Regions from separate parts of the Mesorhizobium sp. NPDC059054 genome, predicted to be linked through region 2. Evidence: riboswitches for the same ligand, from Rfam matches in the RefSeq annotation. Region 2 holds a riboswitch; each other region holds the start of a gene.
What was found. Region 2 has a riboswitch for cobalamin ahead of ACFWXH_RS14190 (TonB-dependent receptor domain-containing protein). Riboswitches for the same ligand answer to the same signal wherever they lie in the genome.
Positions count from the first base shown of each region.

Region 1: another riboswitch for cobalamin. It lies ahead of bluB (5,6-dimethylbenzimidazole synthase); the one in region 2 lies ahead of ACFWXH_RS14190 (TonB-dependent receptor domain-containing protein).
Region 3: another riboswitch for cobalamin. It lies ahead of ACFWXH_RS10860 (CbtB-domain containing protein); the one in region 2 lies ahead of ACFWXH_RS14190 (TonB-dependent receptor domain-containing protein).
Region 4: another riboswitch for cobalamin. It lies ahead of ACFWXH_RS16875 (ABC transporter ATP-binding protein); the one in region 2 lies ahead of ACFWXH_RS14190 (TonB-dependent receptor domain-containing protein).

Region 1 is NZ_JBHYHV010000001.1:449,576-457,412, forward strand. It holds gene ribB (3,4-dihydroxy-2-butanone-4-phosphate synthase) at 1-932, shown strand, start outside; gene ACFWXH_RS02165 (MFS transporter) at 976-2,184, opposite strand; gene ACFWXH_RS02170 (MFS transporter) at 2,286-3,506, opposite strand; gene ACFWXH_RS02175 (TetR/AcrR family transcriptional regulator) at 3,664-4,275, shown strand; gene bluB (5,6-dimethylbenzimidazole synthase) at 4,282-4,998, opposite strand; cobalamin riboswitch at 5,043-5,230, opposite strand; gene ACFWXH_RS02185 (histone deacetylase family protein) at 5,446-6,372, shown strand; gene ACFWXH_RS02190 (exodeoxyribonuclease VII small subunit) at 6,376-6,627, shown strand; gene ACFWXH_RS02195 (DUF2277 domain-containing protein) at 6,791-7,078, shown strand; gene ACFWXH_RS02200 (pirin family protein) at 7,252-7,837, shown strand, end outside.
Region 2 is NZ_JBHYHV010000003.1:153,061-160,897, forward strand. It holds gene ACFWXH_RS14185 (PilZ domain-containing protein) at 184-477, shown strand; cobalamin riboswitch at 630-837, shown strand; gene ACFWXH_RS14190 (TonB-dependent receptor domain-containing protein) at 1,112-2,881, shown strand; gene ACFWXH_RS14195 (ABC transporter substrate-binding protein) at 2,898-3,809, shown strand; gene ACFWXH_RS14200 (FecCD family ABC transporter permease) at 3,806-4,807, shown strand; gene ACFWXH_RS14205 (ABC transporter ATP-binding protein) at 4,804-5,619, shown strand; partial or broken gene ACFWXH_RS14210 (DUF6925 family protein) at 5,666-6,645, shown strand; gene ACFWXH_RS14215 (invasion associated locus B family protein) at 6,670-7,227, opposite strand; gene ACFWXH_RS14220 (M81 family metallopeptidase) at 7,471-7,837, opposite strand, start outside.
Region 3 is NZ_JBHYHV010000002.1:644,845-652,681, reverse strand. It holds gene ACFWXH_RS10895 (creatininase family protein) at 1-106, shown strand, start outside; gene ACFWXH_RS10890 (tyrosine phosphatase family protein) at 118-624, opposite strand; gene cobD (threonine-phosphate decarboxylase CobD) at 621-1,676, opposite strand; gene cbiB (adenosylcobinamide-phosphate synthase CbiB) at 1,675-2,637, shown strand; gene cobO (cob(I)yrinic acid a,c-diamide adenosyltransferase) at 2,744-3,358, opposite strand; gene cobU (bifunctional adenosylcobinamide kinase/adenosylcobinamide-phosphate guanylyltransferase) at 3,360-3,869, opposite strand; gene ACFWXH_RS10865 (CbtA family protein) at 3,862-4,635, opposite strand; gene ACFWXH_RS10860 (CbtB-domain containing protein) at 4,652-4,831, opposite strand; cobalamin riboswitch at 4,865-5,059, opposite strand; gene ACFWXH_RS10855 (MFS transporter) at 5,134-6,333, opposite strand; gene ACFWXH_RS10850 (DUF1624 domain-containing protein) at 6,571-7,560, shown strand; gene ACFWXH_RS10845 (methyltransferase family protein) at 7,557-7,837, shown strand, end outside.
Region 4 is NZ_JBHYHV010000003.1:726,934-734,770, reverse strand. It holds gene ACFWXH_RS16915 (EAL domain-containing protein) at 1-222, opposite strand, end outside; gene ACFWXH_RS16910 (TetR/AcrR family transcriptional regulator) at 532-1,065, opposite strand; gene ACFWXH_RS16905 (NAD(P)-dependent oxidoreductase) at 1,174-2,043, shown strand; gene ACFWXH_RS16900 (ester cyclase) at 2,139-2,525, shown strand; gene ACFWXH_RS16895 (hypothetical protein) at 2,639-2,968, opposite strand; gene ACFWXH_RS16890 (DUF899 domain-containing protein) at 2,965-3,750, opposite strand; gene ACFWXH_RS16885 (FecCD family ABC transporter permease) at 3,914-4,927, opposite strand; gene ACFWXH_RS16880 (ABC transporter substrate-binding protein) at 4,930-5,856, opposite strand; gene ACFWXH_RS16875 (ABC transporter ATP-binding protein) at 6,004-6,792, opposite strand; cobalamin riboswitch at 6,955-7,160, opposite strand; gene zigA (zinc metallochaperone GTPase ZigA) at 7,313-7,837, opposite strand, start outside.

The DNA.
Region 1 (7,837 bases), on a different contig from region 2:
TCTGCACGCCGATGCCGCGAGAGGAAGCCAAGCGGCTCAATCTGGCGCCGATGGTGGCCGACAACGATTCCGCCCATACGACCGCCTTCACGGTCAGCGTCGACTTCAAGCATGGCACGACGACCGGCATTTCCGCAGAGGATCGCACGCTTACCGTGCGTAACCTGGCCAATGGCAACGTCGCAGGCAGCGATTTCGTGCGTCCCGGCCACATCTTTCCGCTGATCGCACGGGAAGGCGGCGTGCTGATGCGCTCCGGCCATACGGAAGCCGCGGTCGATCTGTGCAAATTGGCCGGCCTGCCGCCGGTCGGGGTCATTTCCGAACTGGTCAATGACGATGGCACCGTCAAGCGCGGGCCTGAAGTGGCAGCCTTCGCCGAGGAGCATGGGCTGAAGCAGGTCTCGGTGGCCGATCTCATTGCCTACCGCCAGCGCAAGGAAACGTTGGTCGAGCGCGTCGCCTGCTCGGACATCGACACGCCTGGGGGCAAGGCAACCGCGATCGCTTATTCGCTGCCCTGGGAAGCGATGCATCATCTTGCAATCGTCTACGGCGACATTCGTGACGGCGAGGAAGTGCCGGTGCGCCTGCATCTGGAAGATGTCACGACGGACGTCTTCGGCACGCACACAGTTCTTGCCGACATCATGAAGGCGCTCGGAGAGCGCAAGCGCGGGGTCATCGTTTATCTGCGCGAGGGATCCACCGGCGTCGGTAGCCATGGTGGCCGCAACCGGCAGGCAGGCGCAGAGCGCGAGGACCACGAGGAAGCGCGCCGGCGCGAGAACGAATGGCGCGAGATCGGACTTGGCGCGCAGATACTCAAGGATCTCGGCATTTCATCGATCAATCTGATTGCTTCGCGCGAGCGGCATTATGTCGGCCTGGAAGGCTTCGGCATCCGCATCGCCAGGACGGAAATTCTCTGATCGGCAACAGGGCGCCATATCGCGTCCGTTTCGATGAAGCCGCTCAAGCCAAAACCGGGGCGGTCGTGTCGTGCACAGAATGTTGCAGGTTGCGCTGACCGGCCAATGCGACAATCAAGGCGACAATGCCAGCCGTGATCGAAACCAGGAAGCCGCTGGTCGGACCGTAGGCGTCGATCACCCAGCCTGCGGCCGCTGAACCTGCGGCCATGCCGATACCGATGCCGGTGATCGCCCAGGTCATGCCTTCGGTGAGCTTGGAGGACGGTACGAGTTTTTCAACCAGCGCCATCGAGGTGATGATGGTCGGCGAAACGGCCACGCCCGCGACGAAAAACACCAGTGAAAGCATGGGGATGCTGCCCACGATGAGCAGCGGCAAAGTGGTGAGGGCCGCCAGCGCTATCGTGACGAGCAATTGCCGGGCAAGTGGCAGCTTGAGCTTCAACATGCCGAAGGCCAGGCCGGCAACGAGTGAGCCGGCCGCATAGGCCGACAGGGTAAGGCTTGCGGCCGCTTTGTTGCCTTGGGCTTCCGCGAAGGCGACTGCAGCCACTTCCGCTGTGCCGAAGATCGCGCCGATGGACGCCAGGGTCAGCACGATGATCTGCAGCGAACCGAGGCGGATGACGGAGCGACCGCCGTTGTTCTCCCGCGCATGGATCGGTGGCTCGGTGGATCTCTGGGCAGCAAACAGCAGGCTGCCGACAAGAAGAAAGATCGTGGCGGCCAATGGCCCGGCTTCGGGGAAGATGGTGACGCTCAGGCCGATCGCGAGGATCGGACCGACCATGAACATGACTTCGTCGACCACGGACTCAAAGGCAAACGCCGTGTGCAGCTTCGAGGTGCCACGGTAAAGCTCGGTCCATCGTGCCCTGACGAAGGAACTGAAGCTCGGTATCGCGCCGCTGAGGATCGCGAAAAGGAACAGCGTCCAGTTGGGCGCCTTCAAATGGGTTGCCACCATCAGGCTGATCAGTGCCGAAACCGCGATCAGCGTCGCGGGCACAAGAACACGGCGCTGGCCGTGCCGGTCGACTAGCCGCGACACCTGCGGCGCGATCAAGCCGCTTGCCAGCGCGAAGGTGGCCGAGACCGCGCCAGCAAGCCAGTATTCGCCATGTGTTTCGGACAGCATCGTCACGATGCCGAGCGTGATCATGGAGAGCGGAAAGCGGGCAACGAAGCCGGCCGCGGAAAACGCCTTGGCGCCGGGCGCCTGGAAAATTTCGCTGTACGGATTACGCATGGTCGTCACCGGGAATAGTTGAGATTTCAAAGGCAGTCGAGCCGCCTGAGAAGGCGGCTCGTTGGTCCTGTTTGGGTCGTTGTCCTAGGTCTCGGCGAATGTCACTCCGCTGCTTGCGGGGCAGCTTGCGATAATTCGCTTTCCGTCTCGCCGGCGAGTGTCTTCTGGCCGAGAAGCACGATCACGAAGGCGATCGTGCCAGCCGCCACGGAGACCCAGAAACCGTTCTGCGCGCCATAGTTGTCGACCACCCAGCCCGCCACGAATGCACCCAACGCCATGCCGATGCCGATGCCAGTCATCACCCAGGTGATGCCTTCGGTCAGCATGGCTTCGGGCACGCGCCGCTCGATCAGGCCGAAGGCCATGATGAAGGTGGGCGAGATCGCCACGCCGCTGACGAAGACAGCGAGCGCCAGCAGCGGAACGGTGTTGGCGACGAGCAACGGCAGAGTGGTCAAGGCAACGATGGCGATCGAAAGGGCGAGCAGCCGCTGTTTCGGAGCCTGGAGGTTCAACGCGCCGACGATGAGGCCGACGATGAAGGAACCGGCGGCATAGACGCCGATGACCAGGCTGGCAGCGGTCGGCTGGCCGAGTTCCTTGGTGATGGCCACCGAGCTTACCTCGGCTGTGGCGAAGATCGCGCCGACGAAGATAAGCGCCAGCGTTATGATCTGGACGGGACGCAGCATGATCGCCGAGCCGCCGCTGCCGTGTTCTGGCTGACGTATTTTGGGCTCACTGGACCGCTGCAAGATGAAAGCGGCCATGCCGAGGGCCAGGAGAAGCGTGCTGGCCAGCATACCGGCTTCCGGGAAGAGAGCCACGCTGAGGCCCACCGAAAGCGAGGCGCCGGCGATATAGACCAGTTCGTCGGCAACCGACTCGAAAGCGAAGGCCGTGTTGAGTTCCGGACGATCGCGGAACTTTTCCGTCCAGCGCGCCCGCACCATGGCCGGCACGCTGGGCATTGCGGCCGCCAGGAATGCCGAAGCGAACAGCGTCCAGCTCGGCCAGTCATAGTGGGTGGCTGCGAGCAGGGCGATGAAGGCGATGACGGAGATGATCGTCGTGGGAGCCGCCACGGCGGTCTGACCGAGCCGGTCGATCCATCGCGAGATTTGCGGGGCGGCAAAAGCGTTGGTCAAGGCGAAGGTGGCTGATACCGCACCCGCCAGCCAATATTCGCCGCGTGCCTGGGAGAGCATCGCGACAATGCCGATGGGCGCCATGGCGATAGGCAGCCGGGCAATGAAGGCCGCGGCGGCGAAGCCCTTGGCTCCGGGGACTCTGAAGATTTCACCATAAGGATTGCGCATGGGAGCACTCCTGGAAATTTGAGGGTGCGCCACTTACATACGTGGCGTATGCGAATGAGATAATTGCATACGTCTCGTATGTCAATTAATATACGGCGCGTATGTAAAAAAATATACGCGACGTATGTAGAAAGCGAAGCGGCAAAAGGAAAAAACGATGAGGACTGCCCACAAACCTCGTAGCGAGATGATTGCCGAAACGCGGGCAAAGCTGATCGCGGCTGCGCGCCGGGCGTTTGCGACGGTCGGTTATGCGAACGCGTCGATGGATGATTTCACCGCGGAGGCAGGGCTGACGCGGGGCGCTCTTTATCACCATTTCGGCGACAAGAAGGGGCTGTTCGAGGCCGTCGTCGCCCAGATCGACACTGAGATGTGCACGCGCCTCAATGCCATCTCGGCCAAAGCCAAGACACGCTGGCAAGGCTTCCTGGACGAGAACATCGGCTATGTGGAAATGGCGCTGGACCCGGAAGTCCAGCGCATCGTCCTGCGCGACGGCCCGGCTGTACTCGGCGACCCGGCGCTTTGGCCCAATGCCAATAACTGTATCTCGTCCCTAACAAGGAACCTTGCTGCCTTGAAAGAGGAGGGGGTTGTCCGCGAGATGGATCCGGAAGCCATGGCTCGGCTGATCAGCGGTGCCTCGCTCTATGCCGCGCAGTGGGTTGCCAATTCCGACGATCCTGGCGCGACCTCTATCAAGGCGATCAAGGCCTTCCGCGCGCTCATGGAAGGCTTGCTGGCGGACGACAAGGTTTCCGCCTGAACTCTTTTACCCTTGGCTGGCACTGGCCGCAGCTTTGAGGGCATCTTCGCCGACGCCAGAATAGGTCTCGCTCATGATGAGGTCTGAGAGCGGCAGGCGTGATGCCCAGCCTTTGCGTTCGAGATCTGGCCCTGCTGCGAATTCCGAGACATGGCCGACGCAAAGATAGGCGACGGGCACGACATGATCGGGAATGCCGAGCAACTGTTTGAGCGCGTCGGCGTCGAGGATGCTCACCCAGCCAACTCCGATCCCTTCGGCCCGCGCGGCGAGCCAGAAATTCTGTACGGCGCAGACCGTGCTGAAGAGATCCATCTGTGGGTTGTGCCACCGGCCGAGCGGCGAGCCTTCGCTGCGCCGCCGATCGCAGGTGATGCATAGGTTGAGCGCGCTTTCGCAGATGCCCTCCAGCCTGAGCTTACGGTAGAGAGCCTGCCGTTCCTCTGCGATATGAGGCAGTTCCTGGGATCGGGCAGTCAGGAAAAGGTCACGCACGGCTTCGCGTCGTGCCTGATCCCGAATGACGATGAAGTTCCAGGGCTGCATGAAACCGACCGATGGGGCGTGGTGCGCAGCAGTAAGCAGGCGGGCAAGCACCGCGTCGTCTATCGGATCTGGCTGGAAATGGCTGCGTACGTCGCGGCGCGTGAAGATGGCGCGGTAAATGGCTTCGCGTTCAAAGTCGCCGAAGGCATGGCAGGTATGGTTGCGGACGGCGTCCATCGCGTTCCCCTTGCGATCGAAACAGCATCTCCGCCCGTCCATGCGGATGACCATTCCTGCCTGGCCGGTCTTCTGGCTTGGGCTCATCCCGCTTGCCGGCGCCTTCCCGTCCTACTTGCGGACAGTGGCTCTTGCCGAGCGGTCCCCCTTACAGCGTTGGGCACGCCACGGATTTTCACCGTGTTCCCGATTCTCCCGCCTCGTGGCAGGCACCTGACAGTGCGGCGAACATAGCCCGGTTCGAGAGCAAAGGCAGCCCTGATCCCGACGTCGGATGCCGTCTTTTCCCCAACAGGCTGGCGCAATTCCAGCAAAAGTGCGCAGCGGTTTTGCGTCCGGAATTGCGTTAAAACAAAAAATTGGAGCGTTTCCGTATTTCCGTGAAAAACGGAAATGCTCCAATGCTTGTCGCGTGGCCATCATCGCCATTGCTGATAAGGTGGCTCCATGACGACCCGCCTTTACACGCATCCGATTTTCCTGGAACACATCACGCCCGCCGGCCATCCGGAGCGGCCGGACAGGCTGCGTGCCATCGAGCGGGTTCTGGATGACGAGGCCTTCGTCGCTCTCGATCGGCGCGAGGCGCCGATGGGCGACGAAGCGACCATTCTCTATTGTCACCCGAAGGATTTCGTCGAGCGCGTGCGCAAGGCAATCCCGAAAGACGGCATTGCCGTCATCGATTCCGACACGGTAGCGAGCCCAAAAAGCTGGCAAGCGGCGCTGACCGCCATCGGCGCGGCCAATGTGGCTGTCGACGATGTCTTTGCCGGCCAGGCCGACAACGTCTTCGTGGCGGCACGCCCGCCGGGGCATCACGCCGAGAAAACCACGGCCATGGGGTTTTGCCTGTTCAACACGGCGGCCATAGCCGCACGCTACGCGCAGGAGAGGCACGGCGCCGAGCGTGTCGCCATCGTCGACTGGGATGTGCATCACGGCAACGGTACGCAGGACATCTTCTGGGACGATCCATCGGTGCTCTATTGTTCCACGCACCAGATGCCGCTTTATCCGGGCACGGGCGCCAAAAGCGAGACCGGTGCCGGCAACATCGTCAACGCGCCGCTGGCCCCGGCGACAGGCAGCGACATCTTTCGCGAGGCGTTCAACACACGTGTGCTGCCGGCGATTGATTCTTTCGCGCCAGACCTGATCATCATCTCGGCCGGCTTTGATGCGCACCACCGCGATCCGCTGGCCGAGATCAATCTTGTCGAGGACGATTTCGACTGGGCGACCGGGCAGTTGATGGATCGCGCCCGCCGCCATAGTTCAAACAGGCTGGTCAGCCTGCTGGAAGGCGGTTACGACCTGCACGGATTGGCATTTTCGGTCGCAGCGCATGTCGGCCGCCTGATGAAAGGATGAGCCATGGCTGAGGAAGCGAACGAAGACGTCAAGGCGATGAGCTTCGAACAAGCGTTGGACGCGCTGGAGAAGATCGTCGATGACCTGGAGCGCGGCGACGTGCCGCTCGACCAGTCGATCCGTATTTACGAGCGCGGCGAGGCGCTGAAAGCGCATTGCGACCGCCTGCTCAAGGCGGCCGAGGACAAGGTGGAAAAGATCAGGCTCGCCCGCGACGGCAAGCCGGTCGCCACCGAACCACTGGATGGGGAATAAGGGCCGCGAGGCCCCTGGAGCGTTTCCGGTTTTCCGAAACGCGGAAACGCTCTAACTTTTGTTTTCGCGCAATTCAGGACGGTAAACTGCTACGCACCTTTCCTGGAATTGCTCCAACCGGAACGAGGGACAAAGCCGGACATACCAAACGGGAGAAATATCCATGTGTCGCAACATCAAGCCGCTCTTCAACTTCGAACCGTCGGCGACGGATGCCGAAATTCATGAGGCGGCGCTGCAGTTCGTGCGCAAGATCAGTGGCTCCAACAAGCCCTCCATGCGTAACAAGGACGTTTTCGACCACGCGGTGCGCACCATCGCCCATGCCGCGCATGACCTGCTTGTCGCGCTCGAAACCACTCAGCCGCCACGCAACCGCGAGGAGGTGGCGGCAAAAGCTCGCGCCAAATCGGCCCTGCGGTTTGGACCCAAGCCGGTAGCTACCCAATAGTCTTGTGAGAGCTGATCGGCCAGGCGTGCCGAAATCCGCAGGCCGCGGCATTGAACCATTGCTTCGTGAATTGAGGTGATCGGTGAACGGATCGTCGCCGCATCGCCGGTTTGCCGGAGGGGAACGGAGGTATAACTTCCGATCTGCAAATCATCAGCAGATGGAGCAGTCCGATGAGCTTCTTTCCCGGAAACGATCCCGAACCCGGTGACGCCTTTTCCTGCGACGCCATCGAGTTGATGGTGGTCGCCAACGCCAAGGACATCGGCGGGTTCGAGGTGCGTCGCGCGTTGCCAACCGCCAGGCGCCGGCTGGTTGGTCCCTTCATCTTCTTCGATCGCATGGGACCGGCCATCCTGCGTGCCGGCAAGGCGCTGGACGTACGCCCGCACCCGCATATCGGTTTGTCCACTGTCACCTACCTGTTCGACGGCAGGATCAGGCACCGCGATTCGCTCGGCACCGAGATGGTGATTTCACCGGGCGACGTGAATTTGATGACAGCCGGTCGTGGCATTGTTCATTCCGAGCGCACGCCGGAAGAATTGCGCGGCGCACCGATGTCGATGTCCGGGCTGCAGACGTGGATCGCGCTGCCAGACAGGCAGGAAGAAATGACGCCGGTCTTCGAAAATACCGCGAGCGCCGAACTGCCGGAGTTCAGCGCCGATGGCGTTTCGGGCCGTCTCATCATCGGTGAGTTGGAAGGCCGCCGCGCGCCGGTGACCACCTATCACGATACGCTTTATGCCGACATCC
Region 2 (7,837 bases):
CTGCCCTTCAATCGCACCAAGCTTGTCGAAGCTCAACAGCTTTCGCAGACGGCTCAGGATCGCGTGGATCTTGACGGACGGTTAGCCATCACTCGCGTCAAATCGCCTACACCGTCCATGACGGCATTGATGGTTACCTGCGCCCTCCCTAAACTATTTGGACTGCAGCGTGAGTCCATCGCCATGTCCGAGCAGGAAGCGAACCATCGCGAACGCGAGCACCGGCAACGGGTGCTCAAAGGGGCGACGATCATCACCAGCATCCACAATTCGGAAATCGCCTGCGTCGTGCGCAACCAGCATACCGGCGGCGCCGAACTCAAGGTGGCCGCCGATGCCATCATTCCCGAACGGTTCAGCCTTTATGTGCCTGTCGACGGTGTTGCCTACGAGGCCCTGGTGCGCTGGCGCCGCAACGACCGTGTCGGCGTGCAGTTCACCGGTACGGGACCGAAGCCCCGCTTCCACTACGGCTGAGCCTGACCATTCGTTACGGTGCTCCATTCTTGCCGTGCTTTCGCTTGTCCTGACCAAGGCATGCTGAGAGCCCTTCCGGGGAGCAAGTTGCCGTTTGCGGACATCGGGCGAATCTCAAGAGGCCTTGGTTGACGCTGCGCACTGCTGTGGTTAGCTTCGGATTCGGAATTGGTTCCGCCGGAAGGCGGATGAAAAGGGAACACGGTGCGGCCGAGCAATCGGTCAAAGCCGCGACTGCCCCCGCAACTGTAACCGTTGAGCCTTCTTCCACGATGCCACTGGCCGCCTCGCGCGACCGGGAAGGCGGAAAAGGGCGATGACACGGAAGTCAGGAGACCTGCCTGTTCCAGTCACCCATGCTTGATCACGAGGGGTGGTCAGGCGCGGTCGTCCGTGGCGGTGACACGTGAAGTGTTGCCGCATGCCGGAACGGCCAGGGGTGAGATGCGACTGTCCGCCAACCTGCCCCCAGCCAAGTCCGTCTGCGGTTCGAAATGAACCTCGCGGCGCTGTTGCGCCGTTGATCCTTTTGGGGACGGAAGTGAAGAAAACTCCATTGCTTGCCGGCGCTGTCACGCTGGCTTTCATAAGCCATGTTGTCGCTCAAGACGACAGCATTCCCGGCAACGCCACGATGCTCGATCGCATCGTGATCACGACACCGCTCAGGCGCGCGACCACTCTGGCGCGCTCGACCTCATCGGTGACGGTGATCGATCGCCAGAGCATCGAACATTCGGCCGCGCCAGACCTGCCGTCTCTGCTCAAATCCTATACCGGCGTTTCGATCGTTTCCTATGGCGGCCAGGGCGCTTCGACCAATCTCTACCTGCGCGGCATGTCGGCCAGCCAGACGCTGGTGCTGGTCAACGGCGTGAGGGCAAGCTCCGTCACCACCGGTACAGCCTCGCTCGGCAACATCCCGCTCGATTCGATCGAGCGCATCGAGATCGCCAAGGGTGCGCATTCCGCGCAATACGGCTCCGACGCCATGGGCGGCGGCGTCAACATCATCACCAAACAGGGCGGCCCCTGCGCCGACGGCCGCAACAGCTGCGGCTCGGTCACGGCCGGCGTCAGCCATCCGTGGGGCGGCACCTTGTCCGGCAATGTGCGGGGCCAGAGCGCAAGCGGCGTCGACTATTCGCTCGGCGGCAGCCTGATCGGCACGCGCGGCTACGACTTCACGCTGCCAACCGCTTTCGGTCACGAGCCGGACGATGACGGTTTCCTGCTCGGCTCGATCAATGCCTCGCTGTCCAGGCAGTTCGACTGGGGCCGGATCTATGGCGATGCCTTGATCGCCCGCAGCCGCGGCCAGTATGACGCCTCCTTTCCGCTCGCCGACGAGGTCGACACGACAAGCTTTGCCGGCAAACTCGGCACCGAGATCAAACACTCCGCGGACTGGTCCTCGACTGTCGAACTGTCGAGTTCGGTCGATCGCTCACGCAATTTCCGCGATGGCATCGTCGGCGACGACCGCTTCAATTCCAGCCGCTACGGTCTCTTTGCTTCGACACAAAAGAACTTCGACACCGGCGCCGTTTCACATGTGCTGACCGGCGGCGCTGAAATCTATCGCGAGCAGGTCGATTCGACCGTCGATTTCGACGTGACGGCGCGCACGCTGACGGCGGTGTTCAGCCAGTATTCGCTTTCCTACGAGGCACTCACCGTCGACAGCGGCATTCGCTACGACCACAATGGACAGTTCGGCGGCGCCACCACCTACAATGTCGGCGCAAGCTACGAGATCCTGCCTGACCTCACACTGCGCTCATCCTATACCACCGGCTTCCGGGCGCCGAGTTTCAACGAACTTTATTATCCGAACTACTCCAATCCAAATCTCAAGCCGGAGAAGTCCAAGTCCTATGAGGTCGGGCTGAGCTGGCAGGCGGGCGCCGACACCAATCTCGATGTCGCCTTCTATCAAACCTGGCTGACCGACGCGATCGCCTCCAATCCGCCGACCTACCTGCCCTTCAACGTGGCCAAGGCGCGCATCACCGGTTTCGAGGCAGTCCTTGCGCATCGCTTCAGCACAGAATGGAGCGGCAAGGTGAGCGTCGATATCCGCGAACCGCTCAACCAGGACACCGGCAAATACATCCCCTATCGCGATCGCCTCAAGGCTGCGGCGGAAGTGACCTATAGTCCGACCGAGCAATTGGACCTGACGACACGCGTGCTTTACGGCGCGGCACGTTATGCCAATGCCGCCAACACGGTAAAGCTGCCCGACTATGTCACGGTGGATTTCACTGCACTTTATGCGCTGGACGCCGCATCGCAGGTGAAGTTCGCCGTCGAGAACCTGTTCGACGCGGACTATTCGACGGTCGCCGACTATCGCGCGCCCGGCCGCACTTTCAATCTGAGCTTCACCCGGACATTCTGAGGACCGGGAGATGGCAATGCAGGAAACCAGGGCAGCAAGATCGAGCGACGGGGCTTTCAAGAAGCCCGGTTGCTCCTGGCTGTTCATCACCCTGGCGGCCGTGTGTCTGGCGCCCGGCAGCGCAACGGCGGCAGAAACGCCGAAGCGCGTGGTCTCCATGAATGTCTGCACCGACCAGATGGCGATGCTGATTGCCGGGGACGACCAGCTCCATTCCGTCTCCTATCTCGCTACCGATCCGTCAACATCGGTGCTGGCCGAGGAGGCTCGGCGCTTCGCGGTCAATCATGGCCAGGCAGAAGAGATCTTCCTGATGCAGCCGGACCTCGTCCTTGCCGGCAGCTATACGACACGTGCGACCGTCGGCCTGCTCAGGCAACTCGGCATTCGCGTCGAAGAATTCCAGCCTGAAAACTCATTTGACGACGTGCGAGCAAGCCTGAGACGCATGGGCGATATCCTCGATCGGCGGGAGCGCGCAGACACTCTGGTGGCCGAGCTCGACCGCAAGCTTGCCGAGGCGAAGGCAAAGCCCCATCACAACATCACCATCGCGACCTACTACGCCAATTCCTATACATCAGGTGCCGGCACGCTGGTCGATGCCGTGGTGGCTGCATCCGGGCTGACCAATCTGGCCACGAAACTCGGCCTGTCCGGCACCCAGCAATTGCCGCTCGAGCTGCTTGTGATGGCCAAGCCGGACATGCTGGTCGACAGCGAGGCGCGCTACGCGACGCCGGCCCTGGCGCAGCAGACCTTCGTCCATCCTGCCTACAGGACACTCGCCCAAGAAACCGGGCGCGTTTCCGTGCCCGCTAAATATACCATCTGCGGCGCACCCTTTACGGCCACAGCGGTGGAGATGCTGACCGACGCGGCCACCAATCACTCAGTAAGCGGCCAGACAGGAGGCACGCAACCGTGACCGACACAGCCCGCTATCGCGCCCTGCTCGCCGTGCTCAGCCTATTGGTTGCCGTGCTCTTCGTGCTGTCGCTGACCATTGGCCCAGCGGCGATCGCTTTCGGCGACAGTATCAAGGCGCTGTTCTCCGGCAAGGCGGACGCCATCGCGCTGATCATGCGTGAGATTCGCCTGCCACGCGCGTTGCTCGGGCTGATGATCGGCGCGACACTCGGCCTGTCGGGTGCCGCGCTGCAAGGCTATCTGCGCAATCCGCTGGCTGAGCCCGGCCTGATCGGCGTCAGCGCCTCGGCGTCGCTTGGCGCCGTGCTTGCCATCTACAGCGGCCTGACGATCGCCTTCCCATTGGCGCTGCCGTTGTCGGCTCTGCTGGCAGCGATGATTGCCGTGCTCGTCGTGCAGGCGCTTGCCGGGCGGCGCGGCAACACACTCACCATCATCCTTGCCGGTGTCGCCGTCTCCAGCCTTGCCGGAGCCATGACCTCGCTGGCGCTCAACCTGTCGCCCAATCCCTTTGCCGCGCTCGAGATCATGTTCTGGATGCTCGGCTCGTTGACCGACCGTTCGATGACGCATGTATGGCTGGCCGCCCCCTTCATGCTTGTCGGCTGGGTGCTTCTGCTGATGCTCGGCCGCGCGCTCGATGCGCTGACGCTGGGGGCCGACACCGCCGCCTCGATGGGCATCGATATGCGCCGCGTGCAACAACTGGCCGTGCTCGGCACCGCTGCCTCGGTGGGTGCCGCAACCGCCGTCGCCGGCGCCATCGGCTTCGTCGGGCTCGTGGTGCCGCATCTGCTCAGGCCATTGGTCGGCGCGAGACCATCGCGGCTGTTGCCGGCCTCGGCGCTCGGTGGTGCCGCGGTGGTGCTGGCCGCCGACATACTGGTGCGCCTCATCGCACCCGGCCGGGATCTGAAGCTCGGCGTGCTGACGGCGATCGTCGGCGCACCGTTCTTCCTGTGGCTCGTCTATCGCGAACGGCGGAGGCTGGCATGAGCCTGCTTGCCGTTTCCAACCTTTCGGCCTCGCTCGGCCGGCGGCGCGTGCTGAGCGATGTGTCCTTCACCATCGGTCCTAGCGAGTTCGTCGGGTTGATCGGACCGAACGGTGCCGGAAAGTCGACCTTGCTGAAGGCGGCCCTCGGCCTCGTGGCATCACAAGGCGGAATTTCGATCGCCGGACGCGATGCAGCCATGATCAGTGCGCGTGAGCGGGCGAGCAACATCGCCTACGTCGCGCAGGAGCACGAAATCGCCTGGGCGATCCCGGTCGAAGCCGTCGTCGCGCTTGGACGCACGCCGCATCGGCCGGGTTTCGCCGCGGCGTCGTCGGCCGATCACACCGCAGTCGAACAGGCGATGCGACGCATGGAGGTCGACGCTTTCCGCGACCGTGCCGCCACCGACCTTTCGGGCGGTGAGAAGGCGCGCGTGCTGATTGCGCGCGCGCTTGCTCAGGAAACACCCTTGCTCCTGGCCGACGAGCCGACGGCGGGCCTCGATCCGTCGCACCAGATCACGTTGATGCGCCTGTTTGCCAGCCTGGCGAAACAGGGCCGCAGCGTCGTCGCTTCGCTGCACGACCTTGGCCTGGCAGCACGCTGGTGCAGCAGGCTCATTCTGATCGACCAGGGCCGGATTGTCGCAGACGGGCCACCCGACACCGTGCTGACAGTGGAAAGTCTTGGCAGCGTCTACGGCGTCGATGCCTATTTCGGCACCGCGGCCGGGCGTCCCGTCATCCAGCCGCTGGACCTGATCGCATCTCCTACCCAAGACAAACCGGAAGACAACCATGACCGAACTTGAGCCGCTGCTGCAGAAACACCTTGGTGACTGGCGGTCGGGCTGGAGCATGGGCTCCTTCGGCGCCATCGCTGAATTCCACCAGGACGCAGCCGAGCAGCCGGTGATCGACGAGCCGCTCGACCTGACCCGCGCAACCCGTCGTGGCGCTATCCGGCTGGAGCGCCGCCGCCTCGCCGGGGCGACAGCTGTCGCATATGAAACGCTGAGCCCGAAGCGCCACCGCTGGAGCCACGCGGTTGCGCTATGCCTGCCGGAAGCGCGTGCGCGGCGAGACGAGCACAAGGTGCTGACCGAGGTCGGCCCGGATGACGATGCCATCCGCGGCATCGACCGCACCGGCATCCTGTTCGACATGGGTCTCGGCCTGCCGCAATGCGATTTCTGCATCCGCACCAGCGATCCGAAACTGCTGGGTGAATTGCGCGCCAATCTCGGCCGTTCGCTTTTCGAGCCCGGCAATGGCGCGACCGTTGCCATCATGGCCGCGCATCCACATCGCGTGGCACTGACCGCGCTGGGTCGTGTCGAGGTTTACCAGAAGATCGGCGGCCCGGACACCGGCGGCGTTTCGCCGGCCGGACCCCATACGCACCTTTTGCCCAAGCTGCTCGCCAGCGGCCCACCCATTCGGCCAACACGCCGATACCGCAGGGCCTGCTGCCGCTTGCCTTCCTGCACCCGGGCAATCCGGTGATCGGTCCGATGGGCGAGGACCAGCCCTTCGACGTCGACCTGCACGACGCATTCCAGAGCCTGCTGACCCGTTACGGGACCGCGGAAGCGCGCATGGCAAAACAGGCGGTCAGTACGGCGCTCAACGCCGGCGTGGCGCCGCAAAGCTGGACGCCGCCTGTCAGCCGCGCCGCCAAGACGGCAGCGCGCATAGCGCTGCGCCAGGAAGCGAGATTAGCCACCCATAACGCAGACCTCAGGCGGGCCGGCATTGTTACCACCTGGCAGATGACCTTCGATCAGCTTGATCCGGAGACTTCCGACAGCGTCGAGGAGGAAGCGCCCGGGCATTGATGCAGGTTGCAAATGTGCAACCGGCTATTTCGTCGCCTGCATCTTGTCGACCGCGGCGGTAAAGCCCTTCAGGGGAACGGGGATGGTGAGGGGCTTGCGCGTCACGGCCTCCATGCCGATGTTGAGCGTGGTGCCGGATTTCAGCCCTCCCAGCAGAGCAGGTGACAGCGGAACCGCCGCATAGGCTCCGTTCTGGTCGCTGGTCTGAACAGCTGCCGTCGCTTTCTCGCCACCGTCGATCTGATAGGACACTCCCGAAGGCAGGAAGAGACCGTGCGGCAGCGCCAGCAGCAGGACGAGCTCACCTTTTTCCTCTTGGCGTCGCACGGTCAGCGTCAGCACGCGCTGACCGGTCTTGGCCTCGGTCAGGTTCTGCGAAACCTGGCATTCGAGGTCGGTCGTTGCACCGCCGCTGCTGCAGTTGACGACCCAGGAAGCCGCCTCTGGTTGCTTGGCCTCGGCGGCTTTCACTTCGGGTTTTGCCTCCTGAGCAAACCCGGATGAGGTGACGACAGCCAAGGCGAGACACATCGCGCCAGTTTTCGTCACCGAACGCGCGCTACCGAACCAGCCCGATACCATGTGATTATCCCCATCTCTGTCGGCGCGATTTCTATACCAGCGCGTATCGCCCGCAAAGTGCGGTCCACCAGAAAGGCCGATATTTTGCGATCCCGATCATTCGTGACCTGGTGACTATTTTTGGGTGTTTCGCACTCCAGGCTCGCCAATCGTAACTTCCTGGATAGACTCCAAGCTCTGGGGTGACCCGATGGGCCGGGGAACGCGCGCCGTGTCGTATGGAGTTGTGCGGCGCGCGTGGGCTCAGGCCCAAGGCTCCGCTACGCGTGGCCAAACCGGACGCACCAGCTTTTCATAAGCCGTGCCCGCTGGATCGCTCGGATAAGAGCTCGGCGCCGAGACATAGATGATTTCGGCCGCGATCGGCTCGAAGCCGGCGTAGAAATGATTGGTCGACTTGATCAGCAGCACATCCTTCGACAGCGGATCGACGCCGAGATTGGAGAAGATGTCCGGCTCGAAGGTCTGGGTACGGTTGGTGTTCAGGATGACGTCGATCTCGGTGCCCTCCAGCCGCACCAGCGCTGAAGCGCCCAAGGTGACCCGGCTCGGCCCGAAGCTCTGCCAGCTCTCCGCAACGGCCTTCACCACGCGCACCCGGGCGTCGATC
Region 3 (7,837 bases), on a different contig from region 2:
TGCCACCGCCGAAAAGGGCCGATTGACCGCCGAGCATCAGGCCGACGGATTCATCGCACTGCTGAAGGACGTGCGTGAGGCGAAATTGAGCGATTGGGTTCTGTGAGGCCGAGCACTTCACTCGATCTCAAGCTCGAACGGCACGCCCTCGTAAGCATCGGCACCGCGACCGATCGAAGCAATGGCCGCGACCATGCGGCCATCGCGGCCGAGGATGTGGTCTGCCACCGCGACAAGGCGTGGATTGGGTGTGGCCGAAGGCGAAAGCCAACGCAATGTCTTCGCCAGCTCCATCTCGTCACGCTTGGGAGCGAGAGCAGCCGCGATGATGTAGGCCGAAGCCGTCGAACGGCTGATGCCAGCATAGCAATTGACCACCAGCGGTCGCGACCGGTCCCAGTCATGCGCGAAGCCAAGCAAAGCGCGCACATGCTCCTCGCCGGGCAAGGTCATGCCTTCCTGCGCCTCTGCGATATCGTGCATGACCAGATGCAGATGGTTCTCCGGCCGGATGGCAAAGGGGCGCACCATATCGGTGCCTGCCGCCAGCAAGGACAGCAGCCGCTCAGCACCGGCACGATCGACAGTGGCTTCGACCTTGGAGAGCGGACAGACGATGATCATGCGCGGATCCTGTTTTGGGAACCATCATCCTTCGCGGCCCAGCCTGCAAGAGCGGCGTCCAGCCGTTGCCACTCCTCTTCCGAACCAGGCAGACCGGAACGCAGCGTGCCGGGACGTTCCGCGAAATGGCGCAGCAGGATACCCTCCCGCCCGAGCGCGTTGAACAGGCCTGACGCGTTGCCGAAGTCCAGATAGCGGAACAATGAAGTGCCGCCAGCCACCGGCACGCCTCGGCCGGCAAACAATGCATCGAGCCGGGCGGCGTCCTTCGTCAATTGCCGCCGCATCGCCTCTTGCCACGCGATGTCGCCAAGCGCGCGGATGCCGTACTCCAGTGTCGGCCCCGCCACGGCCCAGGGGCCAAGCTGGCTGTTGAGCTGTGCGGCCGTCGCGCGCTCCGTCAGCGTGAAGCCGAGCCGCACGCCGGCAAGCCCGAAGAACTTGCCGAAGGAACGCAGGACCACCAACCCGCCATGCCCGGCGTCGGCAGCGAGACTCGCCTCGCGCGGGCCGACATCCATGAAGGCTTCGTCGACCACGAGCAGACCACCCTTTGCCTTCATGCGATCTGCAAGGTTAAGCAGCCGCTCGCGCGAAACGACGCGCCCGTCCGGATTGTTGGGATTGACCACGATGGCGAGGTCCGCCTCGGCCAGCGCATCGAAATCCGTCGTTTCGGAAACGACGTGGCCGGCAATGGCGGCTGCCCGGGCGTGTTCGGCATAGGTTGGCGACAGCACCAGCGCGCGGCCTGCCCTCACCAGCGAGGCGACCCGCGGCAAGAGTATCTGGGTGCCCGGCGCCGCGACCACGTTCCCGGCCGACTGCGCGCCATAGGCAGCCGCAGCAACCGCCAGCAATTCGGAAAGCCGTGCTGCTTCCGGCAGCCGGGTGAAGGCGGTGGCGGGCGGATCGAAAAGTGGATAGGAGTGCGGATTGATCCCGGTCGAGAGATCGACGAACGGTTCCGGTGCGTCAGGAAACAGTGCCCGCGCCCGGCCAAGACTTCCGCCGTGATCAACTGCCGCAATTGCCTCGCCTGGAAGCCGCATGTCCGCCCTGACCGCCTTTCTATCGCTGCTGATCGAAGCTCGGCTCGGCTATCCGGACCGGCTGTTTCGCGCCATCGGCCATCCGGTGACGTGGATCGGCGCCCTGATATCCTGTCTCGATCGCGGGCTCAACCGCGCCGCCGACAGCGACGCGGCGCGTCGCATGGCCGGCCTGTTTGCGCTGCTGGTCATCGTTGTCGTGCCCGCAACGATCGCTCGGCTCGCCGAATCGGCCCTGCTTGCCCTGCCGCTCGGCATTGTTGCCGTCGCACTGCTCGGAAGCTCGCTTCTGTCGCAGAAGAGCCTCGCCAGCCATGTCGAAGCAGTGGCTGACGCCCTCGACAGCGGCGGTCTCGTTGCCGGGCGTAAGGCGGTCTCGATGATCGTCGGCCGCGACCCGGAAAAACTCGATGAAGCCGCTGTCGGGCGTGCCGCCATCGAGAGCCTGGCCGAGAATTTCTCGGACGGCATCGTCGCCCCCGCCTTCTGGCTTGGCGTCGGCGGATTGGCCGGTGGTGCCGCCTACAAGGCCGCCAACACCGCCGATTCCATGATCGGCCACCGCACCGAGCGCCACGAGGCTTTCGGCTGGGCAGCGGCGCGCTTCGACGACCTCATCAATCTGCCCGCCTCGCGCCTGACCGGCCTGCTGATCGTCGCCGCCGCGTTTTTCGTCAAGGGCGCTGATCCGGCCGAGTCCTGGCGCGCCATGCGGCGCGACGCCCGTTTTCATCGCTCGCCCAATGCCGGCTGGCCGGAGGCCGCGATGGCCGGCGCTCTGGGCCTGGCGCTTGCCGGCCCACGTTCCTACGGCGGTGTCCTGGTGGAAGGCCGCTACATGGGAGAAGGCGGCCGCGTCGGCGTCACCAGCGCCGATATCCGCCAGGCGCTGAGGCTTTACTGGACCGCTGACATGCTGCTCATCGTACTGCTCGGCGCGATCGCGCTGATGATCTGGTAGCCTTTAGAGCGCCGCGCGTCCGTTCGGACGCGCAAAGGACGCTCTAACACTTTTAAGCTGCACATCGTGCTTTCCGAAAATCGATTCCGATTTTCGGGCCGATGCGCTAAAATTCTATTCCCTGCTGCGCTTTCACGCCGGCGGAAAAATGATGCTTGGTCGCCCCCATCTCGGTGACGAGATCGGCAGCTTCGGTGAGCGCCGGCTTGGCATTGCGACCGGTAACGACGACATGCAGATCATCGCGCCGCCCCTTCAGCACAGTCACGACACGGTCGATATCCAGATAATCATAGCGCAGCGCGATGTTGAGTTCGTCCAGCACCAGCAGGCTGATTGAAGGGTCTGCCATCAGCTCTTCCACCTTGACCCAGGCAGCTTCGGCAGCGGCGATGTCTCGCTTCAGGTCCTGTGTTTCCCAGGTGAAGCCTTCGCCCATTGAATACCACACCAGTTGATCGCCGAAGGCCTTGAAAGCGTCCTTCTCGCCGGTATGCCACTTGCCCTTTATGAACTGCACGACACCGACACGCCGGCCGTAGCCCAGCATGCGCAGCGCCAGTCCGAAGGCCGCCGTGGTCTTACCCTTGCCAGGCCCGGTATTGACGATGAGCAGCCCTTTCTCGATCGTCTTTTGCGCCACCTCGGCATCCTGCACCGCCTTGCGCTTGGCCATCTTGGCACGATGGCGCTCGGCTTCGCTCTCATTGATTCCGGTCATGTCATTTCACCTTGAGCGGCAGGCCGGCAACGGTCAGCACCACACTGTCGGCGACCGCTGCGACCTGCTGGTTGAGACGCCCGGCGGCGTCACGGAAGCGGCGTGCCAGCGCATTGTCCGGCACGATGCCAAGGCCGACCTCATTGGACACCACGAACCACGGGCCGCGTGGTTTCGACAGTGCGGCCTTCAGCTTCGCGCATTCGGCCTCCACGTCATGCTCAGCCAGCATGTGATTGGTGAGCCAGAGCGTGAGGCAATCGACCAGCACCGGACGCCCTTTGGGCAAGCGCTCCAACGCCCCGACGAGGTCGAGTGGCGCATCCACCGTTTCCCAGCCTTCGCCACGCCGAGCACGATGATGCGCGATGCGTTCGCGCATCTCATCGTCATAAGCTTGGGCGGTCGCGATATAGGTCCACGGCGCCGGCAGCGCCGTAACCAGCTTTTCGGCATGCGCGCTCTTGCCCGAGCGCGCACCGCCGATAACCAAGGTCAGGCGATCAGGCAAAGCTGTCGCGAAGGCTCGCCGACTGCCCGGTGAAACGACCGCGCACGACGCCGACGACAACGCCCAGCACAACCCAGAACACCAGGTTGGTCAGCGTGACCGCCACGACGAACTGGTGATGCAGTCCTTCCGGGATCGGCGTGTCATAGCTCTCCGGCTGCGGCGCGCCCACGACATGCGGCGCGACAATCAGCACGATGGCGAGCACCGTCAGCGGCAATGAGCGGCGGAAGGCGATCAACGCCAGACCGATGGCCGTGGCAGCGACGGTGGAAATCCACCAGACCTGCCGGGGCAGCAGTTCGGCAGCCGGCATCGCCGGCAGCTCCGGCGGCAGGCCGAGACCCGGTGCCAGCGTAAAGACTGCAAAGCCGGCAAGCCCCCAGAACACACCCTGGCGCCAATTGCCGATGCCGCCGGCGAATTCCGAGAACGCAACAAGGATCAACGCGAAACCGATGCCGGTGACGACGTTGGAGAGCACGTTGAAGGAGAAGCGTTCGACGCCATCGGCAGGCGCCCAGCCTTCCTCTTCCTCGGCCGGAGCGGCGGTAGGAGCCGGCGCCGAGCTCATCGCATTGGTGCCGGCATCGGCTGCGGGTGCCGCAGGCGCGGCCGCATGTTCGTGGCCGCCCGCGGCCTGCTCATAGACTTCCGCCTTCAGGATCAGCGGAACGGTTGCGTAGGCCTGCAGGCAAGCGAGAACAATGCCGGCCAATAGACCCGCGATCGCCGCGACGAACACGACGTTGCGAAAAACAGACATGACGGGTTCCCCCTGGTTAGTGGCAGGGGAACGCCATCGAGTGGCGCGCGTCGTGGGCAGCGTTGTGGACGGCTTCGATATGCGAGAAGCCAGTGAAGCCGATGACGAAAATGCCGAGCAGACCGGCAAGTGCCAGCTGCAGGAAACGCGACTGCGAGGAGGCCGAGGCGCCGAGAGAAACGGAAGCGGTATTCATGGTCTGTCCTTTCGCCCTCCACCCGAGGGCATTACCGTCATTGCTGTCGCCGGCAGGTCTCCTGGCTTGCGGATCAGCGCCCTTCCCCACCTTCCCGAGGCAAACCTCAGTGGCATTGGAGAGGACTACCGCTCACAGTTGCGGGGGCAGCCACGGCTTCGGATGGATTTCCCCTTCCCCACCGTATTCCCTCTTGGTCCCGAAGGGACCGACGACAGGCGGACTATAGAAAGAATCGCAGCGTCCGGCAAACCAAATTCCGCCATCTACGGATGCGGAAGCGTCATTGCGGCAGGCGGTCGTTACATCGACTTTGGCAGATATCGCCAGGTGACAAGCGCACAGACGGCAGCAAGGCAGCCCAGTGTGGCGAAAACGGATCCCAACCCGAAGAACGTCAGCACCACGGAATAGACCAGCGGCGGCGTCAGTTCCGAGAAGTCGAGATAGGTGCGATAGACCGCAGCCATCTGCGACCGCTCATAGGCACGCACCGATCGCATGAAGGCGGTGGAGCCGATGGCGTCGAGCGCGATGGTGAACAGGGCACCGACCAGCAGCAGCCCGGCGGTGGCGAGCGGAATGAGTTCGCCAATGGCGCCAGCCAACCAGAGCGATATCGCCATCCCGATGAAGGCAAGCGTCATCACGTTGCGCGCGCCATAACGCTTGCCTGCCCTGCCCCAGTAAATCGCTGCGAACAGAAGAGCGTTGCCGGCCGAGACCAGCAAGCCGCCGGCGAGTTCGCCCTGGCCGGTAATGACCATGAACAGCGGGCCGTAGACGAAGAAGGTGGTCCAGTAGCAGGACCGGCCGAAGGCGATGAGCCAGGCGAGCCTCAACCTCGGCTGGCTGACGAAGCGCCCGATATTGGCGAACGGATTGATGGGTCGGCTTTTGCCGGGCACGATCATCGGATTGTCGCCCAACCGGTAGTACCAGAACAGCGCAAGCAGACAGAGCGCGAAGACGGCAACCGCTCCGTGCGCGGCATAGATGCCGTAGCGCGTATAGAGGAAGATGCCGAGCGTGGGCCCGCTCGTCCAGGCGATCATCGACCACGCCATGCGCAAGGATTCGGCCTGCATCAGGTCGGTCTTGCGGATATGGTCCATGATGTAGAGGTTGAGCGTGATCGACAGCGCGCTCGCCCCCATCACCCGGCAGAGCATGCCGATGATCTGGCCCGGCAGCGAATGGGTGACGAAGAAGAGCGAGCCGATGGCAAGCAGCAGCGCGCCAGCCGTGTAAACCCATCTGCGCGCGAAGCGATGGATGAGCATCGGCATGAACAGCGTGACCGACAGGCCCAGCAGCGACACGATCGTATAGAGGATCGAGACCGTCTGCTCGTTCTTCAGGATCTCATAGGCCTGGATCGGGATAACTGAGGCGACCGTGGCGCGCGCGCAGGATTCGATGGCATAGAGCGAGGCGAAGGTGCGCGCGTCCGCCGGCTGCACAGCCGGTAGCCAGATCGGATGGCGGACGTGCGTGGACATGAATTCCCAGACTAGCGACTCGCAACGGAAATCTGCGTCGCTGACGGCCGAATCGGTAGCAGGAAACCGACGCACTCATGCCGGAATGCGAAGCCGGCCAACGGGTTTTGAGGGCTGGTACAACGGCGCCAGCGATTTTCTTCCTTTTGAAAGAAGATGCAGTGCATCTCCCGCCCACTCTCGCTTCGCCCGCATCCATGCTAGGCATGGCACGGTTGCAATTTCGAATCCTGCCGCATGAGCCTTGAACAGCAGATTTCCTCCTCCCGACGCATTGCGCTGATCGACGTCTTGCGTGGCATCGCGCTTCTGGCAATGGCCAGCTACCACTTCACCTGGGACCTCGGATTCTTCGGTTACACGAGCCTGGGACTGACCGCGCACGGCCCCTGGAAGCTCTATGCACGCTGTATCGCCTCGAGCTTCCTCTTCCTGGTCGGTGTCTCGCTTGTACTCGCGCATGGCGAGCGCATCCGCTGGCGGGGCTTCTGGATCCGCTTCGCCATGGTGGCGGTGGCGGCGGCTGCGATCTCTGTGGCGACCTATTTCGCCACACCCGAAAGCTTCATCTTCTTCGGCATCCTGCATCAGATCGCGCTGGCCAGCGTGCTCGGCCTTCTGTTCCTGCGCCTGCCTGCGCTGCTGACGCTGGTCGCCGCCGCGCTGGTGGTCGCGGCTCCCTTCTATCTGCGCTCGCCCTTTTTCGATCATCCTGCACTTTTATGGGTCGGCCTCTCCTCGGCCGACCCGCGCTCGAACGACTACGTCCCGCTGTTTCCCTGGTTCGGTGCGGTAATGATCGGCATCGGCGTGGCCAAACTGGCCAAGGCGGCCGGCTTGTTCGAACGACTGGCGACCATTTCACTCAGCCAGACATTTCAGCGTCCCCTCACCTTCATCGGCCGCCACAGCCTGGCCTTCTACCTGATCCACCAGCCCGTGTTGATCGGTTGCGTATGGCTGTTTGCGCAAGCGTGGCCCGCCCCGGCACAAGATCAGAAGCTCGGCTTCACCAATACCTGCCAGGCATCGTGCCAGGACAGCCGCGACGCCGCCTTCTGCGTGCGCTATTGTGGATGCATGCTCACCGCGGTCGAAAAGGACGGGCTGCTGACCGGCATCATGAGGGGCGACCAGTCGGCTTCGGCCAGGACCCGCCTCAGCGATCTCATCAGCACCTGCACGGTTCAGACCGAGGACGCCATGAGCCCGGGGGAACCGCAATGACCGATGCCGTACGCCTGCCCTTTCCGCTACCGCCCGTCATCTTCCTGATCGCGTTGATTGCAGGGGTTGTCCTGGGCATCCTCTACCCCTTGCCCTGGTTCGGCGATGTCCTGGGCGACATCCTGTTCGGCTTCGGCTGGCTGGCGGCATTGGGCGCGGTTGCGTTGTGGTTCGCCGCCATCCGCATGATGTTCAAGTCCAGGACGCCGCTGAACCCAGTGGCCACGCCGACACATCTTTTGACCGGCGGTCCGTTCGGCATCAGCCGCAACCCGAT
Region 4 (7,837 bases), 570 kb from region 2:
CGCCGAGATTGCTATACCCACCACGCCCCCGCCGATCTCTGCGGCCAGGGGGAAGCGGAAACTGAGGGACAGCCAGAAGCCGTAGGCACAACCGGCAACCGCTATCAGCAGCGACAGCATCGTGAATGTCGGATCGAAGGTGACGGGGGCGTCATGCTCATAAGCAATGACGGCGATGAAATGCGTACACCAGATCGAGGACCCCGCGGCCTGGGCGGCCAAGAATATCCACCCGGCTCGCGGCCAGCCGCCACGCACCTCGGCTTGTCGGAAAAGCCGGAACGTAACCCAACTGCCGGCTATGCAGACGAAGACGGCGAGCAGTACGAGCCACGGATTATGTTCTGTGACGAGGCATGAGACGACACGCATGAACAACGCCCCCCCGGCGCCATTATGTCAGGACAATCGTCGTTTGGTTGTTGCCGCATCCAAACCGCAACTGTCGTCTCGAAGACGTTGCCAAGCAAACGCTAATATTCTGATAGCGGCGATAGTTAACGTGACAGGTCCTTTGCCGGGACACTGAATTCATACGCCGACGCTTTTGGCGACGAGCGAAGAAAACACGTCGATCGCGTTCGTCTCCGCGATGCGGCCATCTTGCTGTTCGCGTGCAATCGCTTCCGCGGCGCCGAGCAACCCGACACAGGTAAGCCGTAGGTCTCCTTCAGCCAGACTGGAAAAGGGCTGCAAGGCCAGGCACATGATCTCGATGTACTCGTCGAGCATGGCGCGCTGCCGTGCCGCCATTTCTTCGCTGCCCTTGAGAGCAGCCGAAATGGCTGGCGCTTCTGGCCCCAGATTGGCGAGGCAGTTGAAGTAAGCCTTGCTCATGAGGTCCGCTGTTGCACCAAGTTCATGCGGGCTGGTGCCCAGCGCATTCCGAAGCACCTGCACATACTGGTCTTCGAGTCGCTGGAAAAGCGCGAGAAGCAGCCCGGCCCGCGTCGAAAAATGATCATAGGCTACCGGCCTGCTCACCCCCGCTTTCGCTGCAAGCGTGACGAGGGACAGTGCATCCGCACCCTCCTCTCGAACGATCGCCATCGCCGCATCGAGCAGTTGTTCACGGCGCTTGTCTTTCGGCAGCTTGACCAGGATTCTTCCCTCGCTTGATTTCTACATTTTGTAAGTTACATTTCGTAGTAACAAAATTCAAGTAGGTGCACTATGAGCGACGTAACCATGATCGGCCTTGGCGAAATGGGCAGCGCGCTTGGTCGCGCTTTCCTGGCAGGCGGAAAATCGGTCACCGTCTGGAACCGCACACCGGCCAAAGCCGCAGCGCTGGAACGGCTGGGAGCCGTACGGGCGTCCACGGTTGCCGGGGCAATCGCTGCCAGCCCGGTGGTGGTGATCTGCCTGTCCGATTACGCAGCGGCCTCCGGCGTGCTTGGCGAGGACGGGGTGGCTGAAACGCTCGATGGACAGCTGATTGTACAGCTGAGTTCGGGAACGCCGGATCAGGCGCGTGAACTCAAAGCCCAAGCGGTTTCGAGCGGTGCGAACTATCTCGATGGTGCCATCGGCGCCTGGCCGAGGCAGATCGGCGGGCCGGAGGCCGGGCTTCTCATCGTCGGCAACGAAGATGTGTTTGCGTCGGCGGAGCCGCTTCTGAAGCTGCTGGCCGGCGGCCTCAGCTACGTGGGTTCCAACATCGGTCATGCCAAAGCTTTCTCCAACGCCGGGCTGGCCTATTTCGCAGCACATTGGATCGGTTTCAGCCACGGCGCCGCAATCTGCGAAGCAGAGGGTATCGACGCCGGCACGTTCGGTGAGGTTATGGCGGGCATGGCACCGTTTTTCGGCGAGGATATGCGCCACATGGGGCGCGTCATTGCCGAAGACCGCTTCGGCGATCCGGAAGCCACGATCAAAACCATCACTTCCGATATCGGTTGGCTTGTCGAGTCATCACGCGACCTTAAGATCGGAGTTGAGTTTCCGAAGTTCGCCGCGAGCATCTTTCTGCGTGCGAAGGATGCGGGATTTGGCGGCGAAGAGCCCAGCGCGCTGATCAAGGTGTTGCGGAAGGCTTGATCGGGGCTGGAACGACCAATCCGCTCTGACGTCGGCAACCGGGACGCCGATCACTGCGTTGTCCATCTCGGGCGCCGAACCATCATGGATATGAAATGACCCGCGATGAACTTATCACCATTTATCGCCTCTACATCGATTGCCTGAACAGGCAGGATTGGAACGCTCTCGGAGAGTTCGTTCATGACGATGTCCGTTACAACGGAGCCCTGGTGGGTCTTGCCGGTTACCGTTCGATGCTGGAAGGCGATTTTCGTGCGATTCCAGACCTTCATTTCCGGATCGAGTTGCTGATCGGCGACCCTCCCCGCATCGCCAGCCGCCTGCGCTTCGACTGCACCCCGGTCGGCATCCTGTTTGACCTGCCCGTCAACGGCAAGCGTGTCCAGTTCGAAGAGAACGTGTTTTACGAGTTCGCCGGAACGCGGATCGAAAGGGTCTGGTCGATCATCGACAAGGCGGCAATCGCGCGACAGCTCTGACCGCATCGACTGATGGGAAGGATTGAAGTGGCTTATGACGCCACAGCCTTCATCCATGCACGAATTAGGCACTCATGGCCACGCCGGATGCAACCTCCGCCGTGGCCATTTCGTCAAATAGCGGTCCGCACCAGCCTCAGCCACGGGGTCAGATGAAAGGCGCTCATCAGGAGATACATCACCATCATACCGCCGAGCGGCATGCCCATCGTGGACGAGCACATCTCCGCTGGCCCGCCCATGACGCCGGTCAGCAATGCCATGGCCGCAAATGTCGGCGACGCCGCCAACGCCAGCCAGTCTGACGCCATCAGCGCGGGTGCGTCGTTGGCCGCAGGCACGGCTGCATCGCTGGCGGCATTCGCTCCGTCGATAGCTGAGCGGGCGCTGGTCCGGCGAGGTGCCTCCTCGTCGGACCAGATGGAGCAGCAGGAGCGGCTCATGGCTTCGCACTCGTTGGTTTGGCACGCATCGCCTCTTCGCCGGCGTCGGAAATCTCGACCCACCCTTTATCGGGTTCGGCTTCGGAAACGTAGCTGTCGTTCCAGTTCCACCATTTGTAGGTCGGCGTCTGCGGATAGCCTTCAGGCGAATCCTCCCAGGCCTCCTGGCGGCCGAGCGGCGTGATGTCGAGGTAATTCCAGGTGCCGCCCATCTGTTCGTCGGCGCGGTCGGCGATGAAATAGGTGCGGAAGATGCGATCGCCATCACGCAGGAACACGTTGTGGCCGTGCCACTCGTCCACGCCGAAATCGGCGTCGAAACTGTCGACGATTGTGACCCAGGGGATGCGATCCCATCCCATCCGCGTCTTCACGCGCTCGATGTCCGGCTGTGGCGCGCGTGACGCGAAGACCAGTGTCGTATCGCGCGCATTGAGATGGGATACATGGGCGACCTGGTCGGCCACCATGGAGCAGCCCCGACAGGCGTGCTCTGGCCAGCCATATACGCCGGGCTCGAAGAAGGCACGGTAGATGATCAGCTGGCGGCGACCGTCGAACAGGTCAAGAAGGCTCGCCCGGCCGTTCGGGGTCTCGAACACATAATCCTTGGTCACTTCTACCCAAGGCATACGGCGGCGCTCGGCAGCCAGCGCATCGCGGGCATGCGTATGGGCCTTTTCCTTCACGAGCAGTTGCTGGCGCGCCTGTTCCCACGCCTCGGGCGTAACCACCGGCGGCTTGTGCATGGCGGCCAGGATATCGTCGCGTTTATCGGTCATGAGTTCTGTTCTCCTCTTCCGGGCGAAGTCTCGCGCCTCGAGGTCGAAGCGCGATGACCTTCGCGGTTCATCGCTTACTGTCGTCGGACAGTGTGGCTTCGGAAGCCGAACAGTGTGAGTAACAAGTGTGGCGCTATTCCGGATCGACGGAATAGGCCCCGGCTCAGAACCGTTTGCGCAGCAGGGTGGCCACCACGAACAAGGCGCCGATCGAGCTGGTGATGATGCCGATCGGCAGTTCCTGTGGCGGCAGCAGCGTGCGCGCCAGAAGATCGCTGGCAAGCAGCAGCACAGCGCCAAAGACAGCGCAGACGATGGCCAGCCGCAGATGCAGCGGGCCGGCGAAGCGGCGCGCGACATGCGGGATCATCAGTCCCACGAAACCGATGACGCCGGCGACGGAAACCAGGATTGCTGTCGCGAGCGCCGCGGCAAGGAATGTCAGTGTCCGGAAGCGCGCCACCGGAACGCCGAGGCTTTCGGCGGTGGTTTCGCCAGCCAGGAACGCGTCGAGCCAGCGATGATAGCGCAGCGTGAAGGCAAGGATGACGGCGGCGCCGGCGAGGGCCAGGCCGATATTGCCCCAGCGGGCGAGACCCAGCCCGCCCATGGTCCAGAACAGCACCGAATGGGCTGCTCGCTGATCTCCGGCAAAAACCAGATAGTTGGTCAGCGCCGTGAACAGGAAAGATACGGCAAGGCCGGCAAGGATCAGCCGCTCGGGTCCCTGGCCGCGAATGCGGGCGACGAGCAGAAGCACCACGACGGCGGAGAGGATGCCGCCGACAAACGCTGCGATCGGAAGCGTCCATACGCCAAGACGGTCGCCGAAAACCGTGATGACTGAAACCGCGCCGGCGGCAGCGCCCGAGGAAAGGCCGAACAGAAATGGATCGGCGAGATCGTTGCGCGTCACTGTCTGCAGAAGCGCGCCGACGACGGCAAGGCCGGCGCCGACGCAGATGGCGAGAATGGCGCGGGGTAGCCTGAGGTCGACGATGATCTTCTCCACCGGCGCTGTAACGCTCCCGGCGTCCAAGCCGACGGCATGCGCAAGCGCTGCGATCACGTCGCCGAGCGCAATGACGGTCGAGCCATAGGCGATGGACAGCAGCGCCAGCAACACGACGAGCGCCAGACCCGTGCCGATGGCCAGACCGTACGACCCGCTGGGCACGTTCAGAAAGCCTCTGGGTGCATTGCCTTCGCGATCTTGTCGATGGCTTCTATGTTGGCCGGGCCAGGCGTCAATTCCGCGTAGCGAAGAGCAACGAAACGCTCGTTCTTCACCGCATCCGTTTCTTTCATCGCCGGGTGCTGCTTGAGGAAGTTCAGCAGTTTCCGGTAGCCCGCCTCGTCCTGGTAGTCGAGCAGGATCAGGAATTCCGGGTTTCTGGTCGCAACCGTTTCCCAATCGGTATTGCCCCAATTGGTTTCCAGGTCGTCCATGATGTTCTTGCCGCCCGCCGCTTCGATCATCGCACTCGGGATCGCGAATTTGCCCGCCGTGAAGGGTTTGTCCTCGCCGGAATCATAGAGGAACACGCGTGTGCCGCTGCGGGCGCCGACCTTGGCGGTGATGGCGGCGAGCCTTTCCTTCCATCCGGCGACAAGGGTGTTGGCCTCGGTCTCCTTGCCGAAGATCTTGCCGAGTTTCTCGACGTCGCCGAACAGGAGATCCATCGAAGCTGCTGGCCGGTTCTTGTCGAGATGGACGCAGCTCTCGCTGAGCACCAGCGTCTTGATGCCGTGCGGAGCCAGAATGTCGGGCGTCACGTCGCCACCGGGTTTCATGCCGTAATACCAACCGGCAAAGAAGAAGTCGGGCTCGACCGCCAGCAGGTTCTCCAGTGTCGGATATTTCGGTGCAAGTTCCGGGATCGAGCCCTGCGCTTTCTTGAACGCGTCATCCACCTTGTACCAGCCGGTGATGCCGGTCAGGCCGACGATCTCGGGTTGTAAGCCCAGCGCGAAGGCCATTTCCGACATGTTGAGATCGTTGATCACCGCACGTTTCGGTGCGGCGTCGAAGGTCAGCGGAATGCCGCAGCTCTCGACAGTGACCGGGAAGGCAAAGGCAGTTGATGAAAGAAGCGTGGCGGCCAAGCAGGTTCCGCAAAAGCGTCTCACGCTTTTACGATAGGAACCTGCGACAAAATAAAAAGTCAAGCTGACGAAGCGTTGGCGAAGCCACGCAAGTCTGCTTGGGCAAAGGGCGAGGCGTTTCATGGCGGCTCCGTTGGGGAAATTGATTCAGCGGGAGAGGCGGATCGGAACGTCGAAGACCGTCAGTTCGCGGTCCTGCTCGTCCGGGTGAGGAAGTCTCAGCACATCGATGGCAAAGACCTCGCGCACCAGCGCCGCCGTCAGCGTCTCACGCGGGGTGCCGAGCGCGACGAGGCGCGCCTTGCTCATCACCGCGACATGAGTGGCGAAGGGCGCAACCAGCGGCAGATCGTGCAGCACCGTGACGACAGCGATGCCCAGCCTGGCGACGAATTCGAGCAATTCGCCGCGAGCGCGGGGGTCGAGATGGTTTGTCGGCTCATCGAGAAATAGCACATGCGGCTGCTGCGCGATCGCGCGTGCCAGCTGCGCACGCTGGCGCTCACCGCCAGAAAGCGAACCCATGCGACGCTCCCGCATGGCGAGCAGGCCGGTTCGCTCCAGCGCGTCGAGCACCACATCGCGGTCGTCGCTGCGGCGACGAAGCCCTCTGTGCGGGATGCGGCCAAGTCCGACATAGTCGCTGACGGCAAGCTGTACATCAGGCTGGTCGGATTGGCCGACCACGGCGATACGGCGTGCCCGCTCTGCTGTCGGCAGCCGGTCGAGCGATTCGCCGTCGAGGCTGACCAGGCCGCTGCTTGGCTTGAGCATGCCGCACAGCATGCGCAGCAGCGTCGACTTGCCGGCGCCGTTCGGACCGATGATGGCAAGCCTTTCGCCGGCGCGGACATCAAGGCTGACGTCTTCGACGAGCGTGACGCCTGTTTCGGGCCGACAGCAAAGGCCGCGCGCTTGCAGGACAACGCCGCTCACGAAAGAACCCTCCGCGGGCGCGGCAGGCAGTCTAGGTGCGACGCATCATAGCGGCGAAAAACGGCAAAACCTTCCAACCGATCCCTCATTCGATCAGGTGCGGAAGGATGGCCAAAATGACGGCAGGGCCGCCCTTGTAGCGTCCTCCCGGCACACCCCGTCCGGTCAACTCGCTGCGATGGCAGGTCTCCTGGCTCGCGGATCGTTGCGCTGTCCTGCCTTCCCGGCGCTTGGCCAGTGGCGTCTTCGGACTTTGCTACCGCTTACAGTTGCGGGGGCAGCCACGGTCTTGGTTCTTGCGAACTTCACCGTATTCCCTTTTCACCCCGAACCTTTCGATTCGGAGCACCATCGCCGCGAACCCTATTGTGACCGCCATCGCCTGGCAATGGCGATTCTTTGCCGAGGACCTGGCTCGTCGCGGTGTGCCGCTCGGCCGGCGGGACGTAGCGGGCAAGCCGCGGATGGCAGTCGCAGGCATGATGGCGCCCCTTGAACAGGGCGAGCAAGGATTTGACGATCATGCCGCTTGCCCGCTCCAGCTCGGAAACGGGTCGTGCAGGTCACGCCACAGTTCCGGTGCGAAGACGGGCTCATCCACCAGGCAGGCATCCAGTTCGGCGCGAATGCGGTTTTCGTTCATCGGATCGCAGCCGATGAAGACCAGTTCCTGCCGGCGGTCGCCCCACATCGGATCGAGATAGGGTTCCATCGCCTCTTGCCATGACGGGTTGTCGGGCCAACGGTTGCGGGGAACCGCTGCCCACCAGAGCCCGCGCCTGCCGGTCCGCACCAGCGCGCCGGCCTGGCTCAATTCGCCGACGTGGTTTGGACGCGTGGCCAGCCAGAAGAAACCCTTGGCGCGCACCACTCCTGGCCAAGGCTGGCCGATGAACCTCTTCAACCTTGCCGGATCGAAAGGGCGACGTTCGCGATAGACGAAGGAACGGATGCCGTATTCCTCGGTTTCGGGAACGTGATCCTTGAAGCCATTCAGTTCCTTGAACCAGAGCGGATGTTGTTCGGCCTTCTCGAAATCGAATCG